2 regions of the Shewanella sp. 10N.7 genome follow, and region 1 is predicted to be linked to the other one. Evidence: predicted binding sites of a transcription regulator. Region 1 holds the regulator's gene; the other holds the start of a gene.

The links. Region 1 encodes sigma-54, which starts transcription at its own class of promoters, with help from an activator protein. Its sites were predicted from a motif close to GTTGGCACGNNNNTNGNNT; they were not measured.
Region 2: the regulator sigma-54 is predicted to act here: its motif matches at 4,429-4,447, upstream of flgA (flagellar basal body P-ring formation chaperone FlgA).

The regions. Positions count from the first base shown of each region.
Region 1 is NZ_JAJGZS010000025.1:22,127-29,796, reverse strand. Features, by position in the region: partial or broken gene lptA (lipopolysaccharide transport periplasmic protein LptA) at 1-226, shown strand, start outside; gene lptB (LPS export ABC transporter ATP-binding protein) at 499-1,230, shown strand; gene LMH66_RS15495 (RNA polymerase factor sigma-54) at 1,412-2,896, shown strand; gene hpf (ribosome hibernation promoting factor) at 2,921-3,208, shown strand; gene ptsN (PTS IIA-like nitrogen regulatory protein PtsN) at 3,211-3,654, shown strand; gene rapZ (RNase adapter RapZ) at 3,651-4,502, shown strand; gene LMH66_RS15475 (HPr family phosphocarrier protein) at 4,511-4,783, shown strand; gene mgtE (magnesium transporter) at 5,061-6,422, shown strand; gene LMH66_RS15465 (transposase) at 7,250-7,525, shown strand.
Region 2 is NZ_JAJGZS010000010.1:100,206-107,875, reverse strand. Features, by position in the region: gene LMH66_RS08530 (flagellar assembly protein T N-terminal domain-containing protein) at 1-977, opposite strand, end outside; gene LMH66_RS08525 (FlgO family outer membrane protein) at 1,361-2,071, shown strand; gene LMH66_RS08520 (LPP20 family lipoprotein) at 2,068-2,526, shown strand; gene LMH66_RS08515 (flagella synthesis protein FlgN) at 2,631-3,056, opposite strand; gene flgM (flagellar biosynthesis anti-sigma factor FlgM) at 3,122-3,451, opposite strand; gene flgA (flagellar basal body P-ring formation chaperone FlgA) at 3,524-4,246, opposite strand; gene LMH66_RS08500 (chemotaxis protein CheV) at 4,582-5,502, shown strand; gene LMH66_RS08495 (CheR family methyltransferase) at 5,701-6,534, shown strand; gene flgB (flagellar basal body rod protein FlgB) at 6,684-7,082, shown strand; gene flgC (flagellar basal body rod protein FlgC) at 7,085-7,501, shown strand; gene flgD (flagellar hook assembly protein FlgD) at 7,526-7,670, shown strand, end outside.

The DNA of each region.
Region 1 (7,670 bases):
GTTAGATGATGGTCGTATTGGTACAGCCAGTGCCAATGAAATCAGATATGAGCTAGCCAGCAGTATTTTAACCTTAAAAGGTAACGCTAAACTTGATCAAGCAGGTAGCCAAGTTACCGGTAACCTCATCAGTTATAATATTGAAAAACAGCAATTGATTGCTGAAAGTACTGGCGACGGAAAAGACCGAGTCATCACAATTTTCCAGCCTGAAAACTACCCTGATTTAAATGAATCGAAAGACACTTCAGAGCAACCAGATAGCGCCTCATCTGAGCCTGTTTCAACAGAAGAAGTCACAGAGCAAGCACCTGAAGAAACAGCTGAGAAGTTAATTGAAAATCAATCTGATGCCGCTATCGAAAACACTGAAAATGGTTTGGATTCGGCAGCAGCAACTGAAGCTGAAACACCTTCAATAGCTAAGCCTGCATCAAGTGATGAACAATCAGCTTCAGATGCATTACCTGAAACACCAGCGCTAGAGCAAACTCAATAATGACCCAAATTACCTTAACAGCTGAAAACTTGGCTAAAAGCTACAAAAGTCGCCAAGTGGTCAAAAATGTCAGTCTTACCGTTAAAACTGGGCAAATTGTTGGGCTATTAGGGCCAAATGGTGCAGGTAAAACCACCACCTTTTATATGGTCGTTGGCTTAGTTAAAAGTGATAAAGGCCGCATATTAATTGATTCTGACGACCTCACGGCAGATCCAATGCACCTGCGTGCACGCAAAGGTATTGGCTATTTACCACAAGAAGCCAGTATTTTTCGCAAGTTAACCGTACACGATAATATTATGGCGGTGTTGCAAACCCGCAAGAGTTTAACGACTGAGCAGCGCATCGAAGAGTTAGAGCACTTATTAGAAGAGTTTAATATTACTCACATTCGCGATAGCCAAGGTATGGCATTATCGGGTGGTGAACGTCGACGTGTTGAAATCGCACGCGCATTAGCGGCAAATCCTAAGTTCATTCTGCTAGATGAGCCTTTTGCCGGTGTCGATCCTATCTCTGTGATAGATATCAAGAAAATTATTCAACAATTAAAAAATCGTGGACTTGGAGTACTCATTACCGACCATAATGTTCGTGAAACGCTTGATGTATGTGAGCGCGCGTATATTGTTAGCCACGGTGATTTAATTGCAGAAGGCACGCCTGCTGAAATCTTAGACAATCAGCAAGTCAGGTCAGTATACTTAGGTGAGCAATTCAAGCTATAGTTAGCATTCTTTAGTGCACAATATGGCATGTCGCGACCAGTATCAGTCCCACTTTTTAGTGCAATGTTCTAGACTGAACTTAAGCCAAGCTTCAGCTTAAGCCTAGAAGCAGTTTAAAAAGGTGCTAGACCCACACAATTGTTAGTCGCGACGATGAAACTCAATTAGGGATAAGCGGTAAATGAAAGCCTCACTCCAACTTAAAATGGGTCAACACCTGACTATGACCCCACAGTTGCAACAAGCCATTCGCTTATTGCAACTTTCCTCATTGGAGCTACAGCAAGAAATTCAACAAGCACTTGACTCAAATCCACTCCTTGAGCTCGAAGATGAGTTTGCTAAAGCAAAAGAACCAGTAAAAGAAAACGCCCAGCAAACCGATACTGATTTTAGTGATAACAGCCAAGTGACTGTTGAAAAAGACACCTCAACCGTAGACACCACTGAATCGTTGACCAAAGAATCCATGCCTGACGAATTACCAATGGATACCACATGGGATGAAGTTTACACAGCATCCCCAAGTTCAGGTTCTGGCGCAGTGGCTCGTGATGACGATATGCCTTTTCAGGGTGAAACCACAGAAGGCTTATATGAGCATTTAGAGTGGCAAAAAAATCTCACCCCTTTTTCTGAAAACGATCTGGTAATTGCCACAGCGATTATCGATGCCGTTGATGAACGTGGTTACTTAACCCAAACAACTGAAGACATATTGCAAGCTTTAGGCCTAGAAGATATTGAACTCGATGAAGTTGAAGCTGTACTCAAACGAGTTCAGCATTTTGATCCAGTAGGCGTTGCAGCAAGAGATTTAAGCGAATGCCTGATGATTCAGCTGGGCCAATACCCTAATGAAATACCTTGTATCGATAACGTTAAGCTACTGATTGCAGAACACCTAGACTTAATTGCAGGCCGCGACTTTAGATTATTAATGCGTAAAACCAAGCTTAAAGAAGATGATTTACGCGAAGCGATTCAATTTATTCAAACGCTTAACCCACGTCCAGGGTTACAGATCACTCCTATTAAAGATGAATATGTCATTCCAGATGTGACAGTGTTTAAAAAGAGTGGCCGTTGGGTCGTTGAGTTAAATCCAGATAACATGCCAAAAATTGGTGTGAATCAGCAATATGCAGCAATGGCAAAAGGCTCAGCAAACCAATCAGACAGCCAATTTATCCGTGGTCATTTGCAAGAAGCAAAATGGTTTATCAAGAGTATTGAAAGCCGTAATGAGACACTATTAAAAGTGGCTAATTGTATTGTGCAATTTCAGCAAGGCTTCTTTGAGTTTGGCGAAGAAGCAATGAAGCCAATGGTACTTAATGACATTGCTGAAGCCGTTGAAATGCATGAGTCGACGATTTCGCGTGTCACGACACAAAAGTATATGCACACCCCTAGGGGACTTTTTGAACTAAAATATTTCTTTTCAAGCCATGTGAGTACTGATGATGGCGGAGAGTGTTCTTCTACTGCAATTCGCGCATTTATTAAAAAGCTTGTTGCCGCAGAAAACCAGCAAAAGCCACTTAGCGATAGTAAAATGGCGACGCTATTGGCAGAACAAGGGATCAATGTTGCTCGGCGTACGATCGCCAAATATCGTGAAGCAATGCTCATCCCTCCCTCAAACCAACGCAAAAGCCTATAAGCCTTTGTTATTGGAGGATGATCTATGCAAATTAACCTGACTGGGCACCATGTGGAAATTACTCAATCTTTACGTGAGTATGTACAAACTAAGTTTTCAAAGCTTGAACGACACTTCGAACAGATCAATAATGTTCACGTTGTGCTCAATGTTCAAAAGCTGCAACAAATTGCAGAGGCAAAATTACACCTCAAAGGAGGTGAAGTTTTTGCGGTATCACAGAACGCTGATATGTATGTTGCAATTGACGCCCTGATCGACAAATTAGATCGTCAGGTAATTAAACACAAAGAGAAGTTAATTAAACACTAACGATGGAACTTCGCACCATTCTGCAGCCGGCGTGCACTACCTGCGCCACGCCGGGCAGTAAGAAAAAAGTACTGGAACTTATCAGCGATTTAATGGCTGCCCAGTACCCAACCCTATCTTCACAGGCTATTTTTGAAAGTTTAATAGCACGTGAAAAAATGGGTAGTACAGGTATAGGAAATGGCATTGCGATTCCTCATGGTCGATTAACTGATATCGAAGAACCGATAGCAATTTTGATCAAGTGTGAAGAAGGCATTGAGTTTGATGCTATCGACAAGAAACCCGTGGATATATTATTTGCGCTGTTAGTTCCTTCTGATCAATGCCAACAGCATTTAAGTACGCTGTCGAGTATGGCTGAAAAACTGAGCGATAAATTAATCCTTAAGCGACTTCGAAAGAGTCATGACGCTACAGAACTTTATCAGGTTATAACTGCATGAAACTTGTCATCGTATCAGGACGATCAGGCTCAGGTAAATCAGTAGCACTAAGGGTATTAGAAGATTTAGGTTATTACTGTGTTGATAACCTACCTTTACCACTTATTGGTAGTTTACTTGAACAGCTCAAAGGCAATAACGACCTTGTCGCGATTAGCGTCGACGTTCGTAATATTGAAGAGCAAGGCAAAGTGCTAGAAGAGCAAATAGCCTTGTTGTCTGACTCTAACGATACGACCATCATTAGTTTATTTTTAAATTCTAATGATAAAGTGCTGTTAAAGCGCTACAGTGAAACCCGCCGTTTACATCCTCTGTCAAAAAACCAAATTTCACTGCAAGAAGCGATTCAATTAGAAGGCCGTTTACTCGAGCCTATCGCTAAAATGGTCGATCACTACATTGATACTTCGCAGCTAACGATTTATGACTTAAGCGATCAAGTCAGACAAATCTTAATGGGCAGCATTGATAAAGAATTAGTGATCCACTTTGAATCTTTTGGTTTCAAACATGGTATGCCTACTGAAGCTGACTTTATGTTTGATGTACGCTTTTTACCAAATCCTCATTGGGAAACTGAGTTACGACCTCTAACAGGTCTCGATTTACCCGTGCAGGAATTCTTAGGTAGACAGCCTTTGGTGAATAAATTCATTTGGCAAATTGAAAACTTGTTCGAAACTTGGATGCCGCACCTTGAGCGTAACAACCGTAGCTACCTAACGATCGCGATTGGTTGTACAGGTGGTCAGCACCGCTCAGTTTATATTGCCGATCAACTAACAAAACGATTTTCTAATACTAAGCATCAAGTCAGTGCCCGCCATAGAGAACTCAAACTGTGACAACTGAATTGAGTATCTCGAAAGATATCACCATCAGTAACAAACTTGGACTCCATGCAAGAGCTGCAACTAAACTGGCCATACTAGCCACTGAGTTTGAAGCAAGCATAACCCTCATTCAAGGTGAAAAGCAGGCTAGCGCTGCCAGTGTATTAGGCTTATTAATGCTAGAAAGTGGCATAGGTAAAGTCATCACCGTCAAAGCACAAGGCGCTGATGCTCAACTCGCTTTAGATGCGGTATGTAAATTGATCAATGACAAGTTTGATGAAGAAAGCTAATCTCGACATTAATCACCAGTGTTGATATCAAACCCGTTGTAATCTCAATTGCCTCAGTCAACCCCAACGGTATACAAACTCTCTATTTATAATTATTCCCACCCTTTCTCCAGTTAATTCCCTTCAAGTTTGTTTTGTTCACTATACTGTTTAAAGTCCAACAAAAATCAATAAAGCGCTTAATTTTTATGCAGTAACTTGACGACGCTTAGAAACTGCTTCTCCCTTTCCACCCTGTTAAGTTAATATTGGCAATCGAATTTTTGAGGAGTGGCGAATGAGTATCGAAGTAATCGACAGCGAGCTTACCGAACAGCGCCTAAATCAGCTGACTCAAGCTTTGGGCAGCGGTATGTTTGTCCATGTTAGAAACATGCTCCATGATATGGCAGCATCAGATGTCGCCCTCATCCTTGAATCTTCTCCACCTAAAACTCGTCAAGTTCTATGGCAACTCATTGACCAAGAGCAAGCGGGTGATATTTTAGAAGATCTTGGTGAAGAACTTAAAGATTCGCTCATCAGCGGTATGACACCCGAAAAAGTCGCACAAGCTACCTCTGGTATGGATACCGATGACTTAGCCTATATCTTAAGAAGCCTTCCTGACGCAGTATATAAAAAAGTACTGCAATCAATGAGCAGCCAAGATCGTCACCGTGTAGAGCAAGCATTGTTATACCCTGACGACACCGCTGGCAGTATCATGAACACCGATACCGTCACCCTCAGACCAGACGTTAATATTGATGTAGTATTACGCTACCTTCGCCAGCGCGGGAATTTACCCGATACGACTGATACCTTGTATGTCGTTGATCGAAACGATCATGTATTGGGCGGAGTTCGCTTAGCCGACTTGCTCACTTGTAATCCGAGCGAAACGATCCGAACCATTATGGATCCTGAGCTTGAAAGTATCCCTGTGGCAATGCCTGATAATGAAGTCGCGCAATTATTCGAACGCCATGACTGGATTTCAGCCCCTGTCGTAGATGAAGAACAAAAGCTGTTAGGTCGTATTACCATTGATGACGTGGTCGATGTTATTCGTGAAGACGCCGAACACTCCATGATGGGGATGGCTGGTATGGATGATGACGAAGACACCTTCGGCCCCGTCATGAAAAGTACCTTCAGACGCTCTCTATGGCTCACAATTAACTTATTTGCTGCGTTACTTGCTGCATCAGTAAGTAACATGTTTGAAGGCACCTTAGAGCAGTTTGCCACCATTGCTATTTTAATGACCATTGTGCCAAGTATGGGCGGTGTTGCAGGTAACCAAACATTAGCGCTGGTTATACGTGGTATTGCACTAGGCCATATTGGTCAAAGTAACTCCCGTTGGCTTATCGGTAAAGAGTTAGCCATTGGTTTCCTTAACGGGATCATGTGGTCTGTACTGGTATTTTTTGCGGTATGGCTTTGGAAAGATGACATGGCATTAGGCGGCTTAATTGGCGGGGCCATGCTAATCAATATGACTGTCGCAGGCTTGGCTGGTGCAAGTATCCCGTTGATACTTAAAAAACTCAACATCGATCCAGCACTTGCTGGTGGCATGGTACTGACAACCGTCACTGATGTGATTGGCTTATTTGCATTCTTAGGGCTTGCAACAATATTCCTCATGTAATCAGTCACTTAATGTAAACGGTAAGTAAAAAATCCCACCATCGCTAGCCTCATCATACGAGGCTAGAACATCTATCCTAAGCTAATGGATAACATAAACAGCCAAACCCCTGCAGTTTACGAGCCTTGTACTCTATACATATTGGCTATCTTAAAGTTCAAACTCTCAAACGCAGATTTCACATAATAACTTCAGAGATTTATTCATACAAACCTACTTAGCTACACCTATGATTTATAAGAAATTAAAGCAGTCATTTTTGTAACTTTTATATAATTTATCACTGAAAGCTAAAACCACTGTTCCCGCCTATATTGCTAATTTACCTTCTTAGCTAGACGATCAAATTTCTGACACAAACTTAAGGTAAAATCCTTGCTGACAACACTGGTTATTATTCTTTACCAATTACACGCAACTTTGCACCAGATCAGACATTTTGCACCAATAAGGGGCGACCTTATATTTTAGAGTTATCACTTTAAAAAGTTAAGCCGCTGTTTTTAAATGAAAAAATATTTATCACAAAATTGGCACAAGTATTCCATATAGATATATACCACCTTAGGGGTAGTTTGATATTTGACCAATTTCACCACAAAAGACCCATTTGGAGCAACAGTGAAGACACAAAATATGATAAAGGAGAAAAACATGGAGCATCTAAAAGTTATCTTTGAGCAATGCCAATACCAATGGAACTTTTTTCATCATCTTGGTTTTAGCTGTTGGGATGTGGATAACAATATCAAGTCATAGAGTTATCGGCTTAAGTAATAAATTGAATACGAATAGTAACAGCATCAAGTTAAGTAGTAGGTAGTGTTATGACAGCAATAAACAGAACTTATACAACCGAGCTTAAACAGCAAGTGATCATGGAAGTTCAACAGCAAAACCGTTTAATTTCGGATGTTGCAAAACAGTACAGTGTGTCTGCTAAAACCATTTATCAATGGGTGAGAAAGAAAGACCAGAGACTTAGCGCTACTATGAACAAAAGCGCCACTATGAACAAAAGCGCCATCACAGCTGAAATAGCGAACTTACAACGTAAGCTGTCTCAACTAAACCAGCAACTGGTTGCAATCAATAGTAATTAGTTCGAAGCCAGTAATGAATATAAATAAGTGAACACAATAAAAATATTGGTTCATTAGCAGTTCAGGCAAGAAAAGTGGCTTTAGCTTTCGTCCCCCATCGAAGGTTAAGCAGTTAGATAATAACAGTCACTTCTCTTGTCAATTT
Region 2 (7,670 bases), on a different contig from region 1:
TTTCGTCCTAGATTGATGATAATTCTGTTTCCTTGCTTAGCGACGATTTGTCCTAATAATGGACGACAGTTTAGGAGATTATCAATATCCTGCGTGCTTTGTTGAAATAATTGGTTCATTGATTGTCCGTATGTCGAACTCCAAAAGCGCTTTGTTGTTGGAGAGACAGTTTCATCTTTATCAAATGCCCATTCTGCTGTAGCTGCGTAGTCTTTACTCCATACTTTTTCACCGCTAATGCCATGAAATAATGTAAAGCGTAAATTAATTTGTCGTTGAGGGTAATCACTCCACAGGCCGAAAATTGAGCTCTGATTTGGCTCTGTGGAAATATCTAAAATCTCAGGCTGTAAAATATATTGGCTATCAGTGATTTCGCCTAACCAACTTGGGATCCTGTTGCCTCTAAAGTTTATCAATTGATTTTTATGGTCTAGTTTTTCTTCGGCGTGCATATGCGCAAAACTAAACTCTGACATGCTATTAATCACTGCGCCATATTGTTGTGACAGGGCTTGTTCAAAATTGGCTAATTGACCATAGCGCAATTGGGAGCGATCTCGCATGGTAGCTTGTGGAATCATCAGTGCCGCTTTAAGTTGCTGGCTGTGACATTGCTGAACGACCTTCTGTGATTCGAGGTTTAGCCTTAATGAGACAGTAATATCAGTTGAGGTGATAATTTCTGATACCACTTCAATATTTTTAGCCTCACCCATGCGTTGTACTTGAAATGCATTTTGAGTCAAGTTGCCTTGATTAATGGTTTGACGGCTATTGAAGTTCACTCCAGCTTTTAAGCTGGCATAGTTTAATGCTTGATTTATTGCGGCTTCACGGGCTTTATCAATATTGCCATCGACAATGCTCGCTTGACCTGATACTTCGATTCTTTGTGCAAAAGCGACGTGACTGATACTGGCCAATTGCAGTACAAGCACTGAAAAAAATAATAATTTAATGTTTAAATTCGGCATGTTCAGTTTCACTTTTTACAAAATAATGAAGATATCAGTGCCAACTTAATGACTTTTAGACACCATTTTTATGAGTCTTTATAGCAAAGCAATAATTGTGCCCTTTGTGTATCTGTGGCTTTGATAAGTGTGAACATTTAGAAAAGGCTCATCATGGCTAATTAATAGCGCTTAAATGATAAAGTTTTTAACTTAAGTGCCGATAGGGTTTCAGAGAGTGTGGCTATTAACATTGTTATGAGTGTGATGACGAACATGGTTATTAATAAAGTTAGGCCACTTGATACCCATTGAATGAATAAGGTTTGTTCACTGGGTTTAAACGATACTTTTCTAGATAACGCCAATGACAGTGCATGAATTGAGTTAAGGATATAAAGGCTATGCGTCAATTTATTTTATTACCCATTGCTTTATTAATGGCAGCTTGCGCAAGTGAGACGTCAAAGAGTGGCGATGAGTTAACCTATGCAGGGCAGCCTACTGACACTAACTCATGGTTTATGTCCGAACCAGAAGGTCAGACGCCAAAAGCATTAAGCTACGATATAGAAAAGGTCGGTTTAGCACCAAAGTCTCAAGTGAACACCCTTGCAGAAAAAATTGTCAATGAACTGGTATTACAAAATGATAGCCTGCGTTCAGATCAACCTTTATTAGTGACGACACCTGTAAAAGTAGATGCTTTTAGTCAAACTGACGCTCTAGGTTTGCAGCTACAACAAGGTTTTGTTGCAGCATTTCATGCTCATGAATTTAATTTAGTTGATATGAATGTGGCTAATGCCATAAGAGCAACAGAACAAGGTGAGTTTATTCTCAGTCGCGATTGGAAGCTATTGCCGTCTGATTTACCCGTGTCCCATGTTGTTGTGTCGACAATGGCTACAACAACACAAGGAGTCGTGTTGAATGCCAGGATTGTTAATGTAACCAATAATCGAGTAGTTTCTGCTGTACAAACTTTTGTTCATACAGACAGTTTACCGGGTTACTTATCACCCTCTAATAAAGTTACCTCAGAAAATGGTTTGCTCTATCGTAATGAGCAATCTGGGGATGGAAAAGTGGCTGTGCTAGGAGAGAAATTATGAAAAAGCTTTTAATGGCAATGATGTCTGTCGCAGCATTATCGTTAGTCGGTTGCTCAAGTAATGATAAATATGTTCAGTGGGAAACAGAGGCGCCAGAACAGTTTCCAAAATTAACCGCGGTAGGTTATGCCCCTCTCGCGACGCAGCCAGCAAAAGAGCAATCTCATAAAGTGTTAATGGCGATGCAAGCGTCAAAAATTGCGGCGTATCGTGAGTTAGCAGAGCAGGTATATGGTCAACAAGTGGATGCTCATAGCCAAATGAGCGAGTGGTTATTAAATAGTGAAACCGTGTCGACTCAGGTTTCTGGCATGATTAAGGGGGCTAAGGTGATTAAAAGCTATCCCGCTGGTGATATGTATGTTACTGAATTAGAATTGGATTTTGCTCAAGTGTGGAACTTATATCAGCAAGACAATCGACCAAGAAAAATCAAAGAAGTCACTTATTTTTAGTGTTTAAATGTTGATTGAGCTATTACAAATAAATACAAGAAAGCCGCTGATAACAGCGGCTTTTTTATGGTTTTAATTCATGGGTGCAGAAATTGACGCTTACATTAGGCTTTTAGATTAGAGCCTAATGATGAAATGGTCGACGTTCGCCCTTTGTCATTATAAGTGAGGCTGGTAGCGTTTCGACTCATTTGCATCGCTTGAGAAAAGCGATTTAGGCTCGCAATATTCAGTTCAATCAAGCTGGCATTTTGATTATTAATGTCTTTACACTCTTCTAATATTACCTTGGCTTCTTCCACTTTCTGAATTAGTACAGTGTCAGTGCTAAGTAATTCTTTTTCAGGATGGTTAGCGAGCTTCTGATCATTCTGCTGCAGATTATTGAGACAGGTTACTTTCTCGCGGGCTAAAGCTAAAAGGGTATCTGCATCTTGATCTGTTAACGCTTGCTTTTCTGCAGATACAAGTTTTTTCAGCGACGACAAAGTGCCGTGCTGAAAAGATAACAGCTGTAGTAATTCATTCATAAGTTACTCTTCATAAAATCCACATTACATTTGTAATGCTTGATTAGCCAAGAGTCATTATGAAATTACTCTTGGTCGAAATTTAGTCCGCTCATGTCAGCTTCAAAACTGGCAATATTAGCAGCAAGCTTTTCTGGATCGACTTTATATCGACCTTCAGAAATCGCTGTTTTAATTGCATCAACTTTGCTTTGATCAATTTCAGGTAACGATGCCATTTTGCTCTGAGCTCCTTGCAGCTGTTGTGCTTGCGAGGTAATGCTGACCGAATCAGTTTTCACTGCTGCTGTATTACTGCTCGTTGACTCTGCAGTTTTTGTCGCAGCACTTGCGTCACGGTTAGTACGTAACTGAGTGTGTGAAGCTGTTTTTAGATTGTTAATATCAATTGCCATGTAAGGCTCCAGCGTAATTTATGGTATTCCTAACAGGGTATCGGCCATGCTGGAAAGAACTTTAGGATTATTTTACATCCGAACTTCAACTTCTCCAACACCTATGACAATAACATCTAGTTTCCTGTTTGAGTTAGAGTTTTTGACTCTAATGGTCTCTCCCACATTTCCGTCTCTTAATGCTTCACCGGCTGTTTTTATTTCAAAGCTATTAGTTTTTGCATATATGGAGACTGAATCACCTTTACATACAAAACATAGGTTATTATTGAGTAATGGGGCTTTGGCTGGGACTCGTCTTTTTGAGCGAGTCCCAATAATGTCGGATACACCCGAGAAAAACTGGCCACGAATACTGTGCTGATCAACATAATTTATTTCTATGGTGTCATTGGTGATGAGTTCGCCTTTCTCGATAATACTTTTAGCCGTCACTACAGGGTAGAGTACTTCAACTTTGACGGATAAATACATTTGCCAAGGGTAATCGTACTCAGGACTGATGCAACTTATCTTTACGGTATTGGTTCGGTTAATCGGTCTGTCGCTGGCCATTTCTACATTGATTGGCGGGTAGCATGATGGAGGGGTTAACCTTCCTTCAACACGTTGTGGCAAGATATTTATCTTTGCATCACTATTATATGAAGGACTATTAGCAATTTTTTTTGCCACAGTCTCTTTAGCTAACTCAGTAATGGTCGATAAAGAGTAGGTAATAGTGCTGTCTTCACTGGCGAAAGCCGGTAAAGAGGAACACAATATAATGAGTAGCCATAGCATTCTTTTATTCATTTTTAGTTTCTAGCCAGTATTGCCAGTATGTCTCTATACTTCTCTATTAACGGTTTAAATCTGTGGATTTAAACAAGAATATTAATTTAGTTGTTTATATGAGTCGCATTGTACTCATCAGTGAGTCAGAAGTTTGACTGTTCAACTATCAATATGGGGTTTTATTGTCATTGTTTTACATGAAGCAATAAGCATGCCCAGTTAGTATGTTGATAATCATATTGTCAGAAAATCGAATTTAGCGTGTGGTACAATTTGATGGTAATAGATTTACTGTCGCTTTAAATCATAAGAAAAACGCCCGGAAGGGGCTGTAAAATAAACAAGGCAGGGTTATGTCGAGTATTCTTGAATCAGTCAATAAACGTACCCAACTCGTTGGTCAAAATAGACTTGAGTTGTTACTTTTTAAATTGAATGGCCGTCAACGATTTGGTATCAACGTTTTCAAAGTAAAAGAAGTCTTACAGTGTCCACCATTAACGACATTACCGCGCTTAAGCCCAATGATTAAAGGTATTGCTCATATTCGTGGTTCGACTATTTCTGTGATTGATTTGAGTGCGGCAACAGGCGGCCGTCCTTTAACTTCAACAGAGAACTGCTTCATTATTATTGCCGAGTATAACCGCAGTATTCAAGGGTTCTTAGTCAGTTCTGTTGAGCGTATTATCAATATGAACTGGGAATCAATTATGCCGCCGCCACAAGGTGCGGGACGTAATTCATATCTAACAGCGGTGACTGAAATTGAAGGTGAATTGGTCGAGATTTTGGACGTTGAAAAAATCTTAGATGAAATCTCACCTGTTAAGACTGAAATCAGTAAAGAAGCTGATGAAGCGTTAACTATCGACCGTGATCAGCATTATCATATTATGGTTATTGATGACTCTGCGGTGGCACGTAAACAAATCATTCGCTCTTTAGAGTCTTTGAATCTGCAAATTGATACTGCAATTGATGGTAAAGATGCACTCGAAAAACTCAAAGCTATAGCAACAGAAATGGACAATGTCGCTGACGAAATTCCATTAATCATCTCTGATATTGAAATGCCTGAGATGGACGGTTATACCCTAACTGCTGAAATTCGAGATGATCCAAAACTAAAAGACATTAAAGTTGTATTACATACTTCGTTAAGTGGTGTCTTTAACCAAGCAATGGTTGAGAAAGTCGGTGCAAATGATTTTATCGCAAAATTTAATCCGGATGAGCTGGCTTCTGCTGTAAATAAACACTTAATTTTATAAGCATTATTATCATTCTCTGTCTATGATTAACTTAATAGGCAGATGAATGTTATCTATGAAACTGTAGCATCTCGTTAAGTTCATTAAAATGAATGTTTGAGTTAGCAAGTCAACATTGATAGCGTTAGATGAGTCAATCAAGTGACCGGTTCACACTGAAATTACTTGTAGGTAGTTTCTTTATAATAGGGTGTAAATGTGACGAATAAATCACTCGCTGAAGCAGAATATAATCAGTTTAAGCTTTTTTTAGAGCAGCACAGCGGCATTGTATTAGGTGACAACAAGCAGTACTTGGTCAGAAGTCGTTTAGCTCCATTGATGGGTAAACATGATTTACCCTCATTATCTGAAGTCGTTAAACGCTCAATGAAGCCAACTGAAAGACATTTACGGGCAGAAGTTATTGATGCCATGACCACAAATGAAACCTTGTGGTTTAGGGATAAATACCCCTTTGAATTACTTCATAATTCATTATTACCTGAATATAGCCGTTTAGGGCGTCCATTGAAAATATGGTCAGCTGCATGCTCGTCTGGGCAAGAACCTTACTCCTTAGCTATGACCATTCTTGAGTATCAGCAACGTAAGCCAGGTGCGTTACCCGGAAACGCGACTATTCAAGCAACTGACTTATCACCTTCGATGTTAGAGCGGTGTAAGAATGCAGAATATGACAGTTTAGCGTTAGCGCGTGGGTTATCTCCTGAACGCAAACGCCAATTCTTTGATCAATTACCGTCTGGTAATATGAAAGTTAAAGATAACGTTAAGCGATTAGTGAACTTTAGAGCGCATAACTTACTTGAAAGTTATAGCCTTTTAGGTAAATACGACATTATTTTTTGTCGTAATGTACTGATTTATTTTGCCCCTGAGGCAAAAGCTAAAATACTGCGGCAATTTGCTGCCGCTTTGAATCCTAACGGCATACTATTTTTAGGTGCGTCAGAATCTATCTCAGGTTTGACTGACGAATTCAATATGGTTCGATGTAACCCTGGTATTTATTATCAAAAGAAAACCTAATTATAATACATTGTAAATAAAGGTTTTTTATCATTTTCTATGCCAGCTTCTGCTGGCATTATTTTTTTTATCTATTTCGCATCTACTTCCTAAATATTTTGGCATAACCTTTGCTTTATTCCTCTCAGTTAGCTGATGGAGGCAATTTTATGGCGATTAATTTTGAAAATGGTTTGGGGATACATCAATACTCATTGGGCATTCGTGCTCAAAGGGCTGAAGTGCTATCAAGTAACATCGCCAATTCAAATACGCCTGGCTATAAAGCACGTGATGTAGACTTTGCGTCTGCCATGAATAGTGCTCGTTCTCATCAGCAAGGTTTACAAATGAGTCAAACAACTGACAAGCATTTTGATTTAAAGGCGCTTAGCCAAGAACATGTGCAGTTCCGCGTACCCAATCAGCCAGATACAGGCGATGGCAATACGGTTGACTCCCAGCAAGAACAAGCTGCTTTTATGCAAAACTCTTTAGAATATCAAATGTCATTGGGTTTCCTTGAAAGTAAGTTTTCTGGCATGCGTAAAGCGATTAGAGGAGATTAATCATGAGTCTATTTAATATTTTTAATGTGTCAGGTTCAGGTATGTCAGCACAATCAGTGCGACTGAATACGACTGCCAGTAACATTGCCAACGCCGATTCAGTCTCTAGTAGTGTTGATCAAACTTATAAGTCGCGCCATCCGATCTTTGAAGCTGAAATGGCAAAAGCGACGAGTCAGCAAAATAGTTCTCACAGTGTCAGTGTTAAAGGCATTGTTGAAAGTGATAAACCATTATTAAAGGAGTTCTCTCCTGATCATCCAATGGCTGATGGTGATGGGTTTATCTATAAACCAAATGTGAATGTGATGGAAGAAATGGCAGACATGATTTCTGCATCTCGGTCATATCAAATGAATGTCCAAGTGGCTGATGCAGCTAAATCTATGCTGCAGCAAACGCTTCGTATGGGTAAGTAATATGAAATTTGATGGAGGTAACAGATGAGCCTCGTAAATCCTTACAGCAGTCAAACATTGCCGCAGACACAGTCGAGCAGTACAAGTAGTGTAGCTTCAAATACAACACAAACGGCTACGACAGGTAATGCTTTTTTAGACAGTGTTGCACTTCAAGGAGAGCCTGAAA